One region of the Desulfotomaculum sp. 1211_IL3151 genome, then DNA from elsewhere that is predicted to be linked to it. Evidence: riboswitches for the same ligand, from Rfam matches in the RefSeq annotation. Region 1 holds a riboswitch; the other holds the start of a gene.
What was found. Region 1 has a riboswitch for cobalamin ahead of metE (5-methyltetrahydropteroyltriglutamate--homocysteine S-methyltransferase). Riboswitches for the same ligand answer to the same signal wherever they lie in the genome.
Positions count from the first base shown of each region.

Region 2: another riboswitch for cobalamin. It lies ahead of V6C11_RS07625 (S-layer homology domain-containing protein); the one in region 1 lies ahead of metE (5-methyltetrahydropteroyltriglutamate--homocysteine S-methyltransferase).

Region 1 covers NZ_JBAIYV010000010.1:65,238-68,387, forward strand. Annotated here, with positions in the region: gene V6C11_RS01635 (50S ribosomal protein L25) at 1-217, opposite strand, end outside; gene V6C11_RS01640 (PRC-barrel domain-containing protein) at 332-1,342, shown strand; cobalamin riboswitch at 1,543-1,676, shown strand; gene metE (5-methyltetrahydropteroyltriglutamate--homocysteine S-methyltransferase) at 1,717-3,150, shown strand, end outside.
Region 2 covers NZ_JBAIYV010000031.1:19,971-23,120, reverse strand. Annotated here, with positions in the region: gene V6C11_RS07625 (S-layer homology domain-containing protein) at 1-1,676, opposite strand, end outside; cobalamin riboswitch at 1,834-2,023, opposite strand; gene V6C11_RS07620 (DUF6125 family protein) at 2,048-2,800, opposite strand; gene V6C11_RS07615 (M24 family metallopeptidase) at 2,816-3,150, opposite strand, start outside.

The DNA.
Region 1 (3,150 bases):
TCTGTTTGCCACCGTTTACACTCATATTAATAAGCGTGTTTCGTCCGGTTCCAGAACTAAGAATTTTCTTTAAATCTTTGGCGTCAACGGAAATACTCATGGACCCCATTTCTTTGCCATAAACTACACCGGGAACACCACCGCTTTTTCTAATTTGCTTAGCAATCGATTTTGTATCTGTTTCTCTCACAGTTGCATTTAACCTTGAACCTGTCATAAAATTACCCTCCCAACTAAATATGTCCCTATTATTCCCTATTTTTGGTCATATCAAACAATTCCAGGGCATAAAGATCAATATAATGAGTTTGATGTAAAGGGGGGCCTAATAATGCGCAAGAGCAAAAAATTTATTGGTATGCCGATCATCAGTCTTGCCGAGGGCCAGGAAATGGGTGCAGTCAAGGGGTTAGTTGTAGATCCGTTTCAGCAAAGGATAGCCGCCCTAATTATAGAGCAAAAAGGTTGGTTTAAAGATCAAAAATTTGCCCCTTATGGTAAAGTACGCAGCGTAGGTGCCGATGCCATCACCATTGATCAAGGAGCAATCGTTGAAAAGGGTACCAGCCTGCCAGACATTTTAAAGCTTTACAAAGAAAGAATTAACATCATCGGCAGCAAAGTTATCGCAGAAAATGGTTCCGATCTCGGGGAAGTAGATGAGTTTTATGTTGATGAAATAAGTGGTCAAATCGTTGGCCTGGAGATTAGCGGCAACTTTTTAAACAGCCTATTTAAAGGTAAATCCTTTATGGAAATTGCCTTTGTTAAGACCATTGGTAAAGAATTAGTCGTAACGTCCGTGGATGCCTTAGAAAACTTGGTTAAAGTTGATGGCGGTTTACACGAAACCGTTAAACAGCTCAAAGACAGTACAAATCATATCTGGGAAAGCACGGTACAAAAAACCAAGGAAATTAGTACGTTAACGAAAGAAATAAGCAGCAAAAAGGTGGAGGAAATTGAAAGCAAAACGAAAGATCTCGGAGAAACGCTACGTGAACGGGTTAAGAGAAAAAGTAAAGACGACCCCATCGAAGACGATGTTGTCATTCATGATTTGCCGGCAGGCACCCTAAGATCAGAGGAAGAAGCCTTAAACCGCCAAGAGGTTATCCATGACGAGGTTGTTATTCAAGATTTACCACCAGGCTCACTACCACGCCAGACCGAGGAATTAACCCGTGTTGAACAGATAGAAGATCTCGTTGAAATCCATGAATTACCCCCCGGTGCTTTACCCCGCGAAGAAAATCCCAGCGAGGACGAAAGCGAGGATGAACAAGAAGCGATCGGGGAGCCCATCGTACCAGAAGAAAATACAGAGATTAAAAAAGAATAGTCCTCCGCTTTATTGCTGTATTTGATAGTTGCAAGGCTAATTAGGCCCCTGGGCCATGAGCCTTGGGCCTAAAAGGTTACGGGCTGACAGCTAACACGAAAAGGTGTCTGATCTTCAGCACAAAACTGAAGCTCAGACACCTTTCTTTAGCCCAAGGCAGGTGAATTTATTCGAAGGCAGCATACTATCAATGTATAGACAAACATTGTGGGATACTCTATAATTATTAATCAAATTACCGCAAATGGGGAAGTCCGTGAGAATCGGACGCAGTCGCGCTACGGTAACGGAAGGCTGTTTTGGCAAGTCCGGAGTCCGAGTACCATGGTAATTTGCTAATTTTTTGTCGCGCAAACAAAAAAGGAGGAATTACTTTGTACACAGGAGCAGCCACTTATGTAGTCGGTTTTCCGAGAATCGGAGAACAGAGAGAACTGAAAAAAGCCCTTGAACATTATTGGGATCAAAAAATCGGTTTTGCAGAGATTGCCGATCGGACAAGAAAATTACGTCGAAGACACTGGTTATATCAAAAAGAGGCTGGTATCTCTTTTATTAGCAGCAATGATTTTAGTTTGTATGATAACATGCTCGATACAGCAATGATGTTAAATGCAATACCGGAAAGATTTCGTACCATCCACAACGAACAAGAGCTTTATTTTGCTATGGCCCGCGGAACGAGTAACGCTGTGGCGCTGGAAATGACGAAGTGGTTTAATACCAATTATCACTACATTGTCCCGGAACTTTCCGATACCATGGACTTCTCATTAAATGCAGATAAAATAATCAATGAGTATTTAGAAGCAAAAGAATACGGCATCCGCACAAAAATTAATTTGATCGGACCCATAACCTTTTTATCTCTTTCCAAACGTGTTGATCGTAATCCGGATACTTTGGAACTACTCCAAAGAATTTTGCCTTGTTACGTTTCTCTGCTTAAGAAAATGGCTTTTCTTGATGATGAAGTATACATTCAATTTGACGAACCAATCGTCGTAAAGGATCTGGACAAAAGAACCCTTGAACTGTTTTACTTATCCTATAAAGAATTAGCCAACGTGGATAGCAGGCTTAGACTGATCGTCATGACTTATTTTGATCATGCGGTGGAAGCTGTAAAAACACTGTTTGATATTCCGATTTATGGTATCGGACTGGATTTTCTATACGGACCGGAAAATCTAAAAATTCTTAATTGTCTGAACGGTAAAAAACTAATTGCAGGCATTGTCGACGGAAGAAATATTTGGAGAAATGACTATCGAAGTACCTTGACTTTACTTAAAAACATAGAAAAACATGTAAAAAGGGAAGATATCATCCCTTCCACCACCTGTTCTCTATTACATGTTCCTTATTCTTTGGAACATGAGAACCAGCTAGACAAAGAAATTAAGTCATGGCTGAGTTTTGCCCGGGAAAAACTTGAAGAACTATCGGATCTTGCCAAGTTATTTTTTATTGAAAGGGATTCTGAGAACCACCCATCCATTTTAAAAGATAATCAACGTATATTTATAACAAAACAACAATCGCCTAAAGCAATAAACCCCTTGGTTCGAGGGAGAGTTTGTTGCATTGAAAAAAAGGAACGAGTCGGCTCTTTTAACGACAGGAATGACATTCAGCGGAGAATACTCAATCTGCCTCTGCTTCCGACAACAACCATTGGAAGTTTTCCTCAAACCAATGAGATTAGGAAGCTGAGACGGGATTTCAAAAATAACATTATTTCTCAAGCAGAATATGATAAAGGAATTAAAAAACACATTGATACCTGCATACAATTTCAACTGGAT
Region 2 (3,150 bases), on a different contig from region 1:
GCAATCAATGTTTCAGCCGTGTTATAGGTACTATCCCAGCTATTAATAGCGATGGCAGCCCTATCCGGGTCTTGCACATCCCTAAGATAGCTCAGACCGTCCTGGATAGTCTCATTTACATCCTTTGTTGCATCAAAATAACTAAGGGCAGTCATAACCTGGGCAGTGGTGTCTGCTTCCTCCGGTGTCCATTCAGATCCCCAGGCTACCCCGGCGTCATAACCAAAAATATCTTTGTGAATCTTTTTTAAACCATCAATATAGGCAAGGGCCTTTTCTTGGTCAATGCCCTCCAGCAGGCCTGCTTTACCCAATGCATGAAGCACGGTCACATGATCATAGATACTTGTTCCAAAGCTGCCATCTGCTGCCTGTTGTTGGGCAATCGAATTCGCTAGGTCAGCTGCATCCGGTGCCTTATATTTTTTTTCATGAATTGGGGCCATGCTATCTGTGGGAGGTAAGGTCTGCTCAACTTCAACTACGTTTAAATTAATTTCGGTAACAATGTCTGAGTATACTTCATCCGTAACAGATAATTCCCTTGCAACGTTTTCGTTTAACGCAACCTCATTGTTCATTTCCTCCGTTGTTTCCTCTATGCTTGGGGTTGATTTAGCCTCAAACGTTACTTCTGTTACTTCTGCTTCAATTTCTGTCGTTACTTCTAATTTAGGTTCATCAATTGCTTCCTCGGATGTAATCTCAATTGCTGAAAATGATTCGGCCTCAACGAATGTTTCTGTTTCAATTTCTGGGGCTGCTTCTAACTCGGTTTCATTTGTTGTTTCTTCTGATATAACCTCGCTAGCCGGGGTTTCCCTCACTTCAGCGATTGTTTCTGTTTCTGTTTCAATCTCTGTGGCTTCGTCTAACTCAACATTATTTGCTGCATCCAAACCAATTGCTGCGGCCAGGGTGGGTGCTTCTGCATTGGCTGAGTATGCTTGCACTGCATCAAGGGCTGCCAATTCTTTAGCCAATTCCACCGCTGTGGCTGCTGGGTTGGCGGCAGTAACAGCGGCAGAAGCAAGCACAGCATCCCGGAGAGAGGTTCCTTGGTATATCCACCCGTCTGCTGAAAGGTCTTCGCCTGCCTTGACCAAGGCTTCGATACAGCGATAATCAAGGCTAAAACCTTGTGCATCATAGGTAATGGTACCGCTTTGATATTTCTCTTGGAAGTAATGAATGGCTTTATGAATGGCATCCTCTACCTGCTGCCTTTCTACTCCAGGCACCAGATCATTTTTAATGGATGCTAAGGCCAGTAAGGGGCCTTTCGTTCCATATTCATTGCCTAAAGGTCCAAAGCTGCCATCGTCATTCTGGGTGTTGCATATATAACTGATTAAGGTAAGATGATCCCCCAGCAAATTGGACAATTCTTTGATTTCTTGTTTTAATGTTTTGCCATTATTGGTCCATTTTTCAGACCCCAGATCCTCGCCGCCTAGGGCTAATACGTAGGCCGTATAGCCATCGATTTTTTCACCGGCCTGATATTGCTTATGTATAAATTCAATGGCTTTTTGGGATAACTGACTGGCGGTATAGGTCTTACCCGGTTCACTGGCCACTGCCAGGTTGGGAATCGTTAAAAATGTCGTATTCAAAATAAAACAAAGGGTGATTAGTATTGAAGTAATCCTTAAGCAAATTCTTTTTTTCCTCATTCCGATACTCACCTTTTTCATTCATGTAATTGCGATTTGTTTGTATCCTAGTTGGGCAAATTAAAAACCCCGGTTCTACAAATGTACCGGGGTTTTATGACGGTGCCAGGAAACAGCACATACACCATGAAGCCACCTCCTATACATCCGTAGGGATAGTGGTAACCTGGCATAGGCAGATTTCCTGGCTTCGGATCATCGGAACCCCACACCTTCCCAGGTTTTTTCCCAGTGGTATTTTGTGGGGCTCCTCCTCATTACAGTGGCGGTACCGCGTCGGCCTTGCACCGACTTCCCTTTTAAGCTTTACCTTTTCAGAGTAAAGCACCTATTCCAGCAACTAAAGTATTAAGTTAATCTAGCAAGTGGCACTAAGCTTCCTCAACTAAGATAAAACGCCAAGCACAGAACCACTCTTCAGGGTGGGCGTCCGGTGGGCAGCCGATACATTCGGTCTTAATTCTCGAATCAATGGTCCTGGCAAATGTTGCATACTCAACCAGACCGGCAGATTTACAGGGGTAATCATCTAAACCTTGGCGTTTCCGGGCAGACTGCACCCGGCAATCATTCATCTGAAAGACAATACTATTGGGACTTTCATCAATAATGGATTGTACATTGATCCTGGCATACATTCTAAACTGCAGGGCTTTCTTAAGGCCTTCCAGACCTGGTTTTTCCTCTAAGCCTAAGAAACGTTTAATTGAATCTGCCTCGAAGGGTGAAAATTTTCCCCAGCAGGAATCATTGCAGCGTTTAGCATCATTCATGCCATGTTTGAATTCAACAGCCTGGAACCACACTCCATCATTGGCCAGCCAGTTAACTGCTGTATCGTTAAGCAGGGCCAAAAGTTTTTCCCTAGGCATCGCTAAAAAGGGTTTTGGTACACCATTTTCCATTTCAAAGCCAAAGAATTTACCAAAACGCTTCATTTGAATATTAAAGCTCTTCTGGTAGGCTGCATCCAAAATCTTCAGTGCCTCAGGAAAACCCAGCTGATGCTGGACTTCATTAAACCATAAGGCATGATGAATGACAATACGATGAAACATCTCCATGGACAATTTAGCTAATTGCTCATTGCTAAGGTTTTCGTCCCACATTACTTTCTTTTCCATTATTTCCCCTCCTAATTATTTTATATAGGTAATCACATTGGGTGTCATACTTAAATAATCTGGACCATGCTCGGTCATTACAAAACTGTTTTCAATACCAATGGCGCCCTCAGCAAAGATAAATTTAGGTTCCAGGGCAAAGGTCATGCCAGGTAATATGGGGGTCTTCAACCCCTTGGCAAAGATCGGCAATTCATCCACTTCCAAACCTATACCATGCCCGATAAATTTAACCTTATCCTCCTGATAGCCCATAAAATTATCCTTTAGACCCATTTCCTCTGCCAATTTCATGGCCAATAAATAAGGTTCCTCTGCGGGGGTGCCTGGCTTAATTGCTTTGATAATTT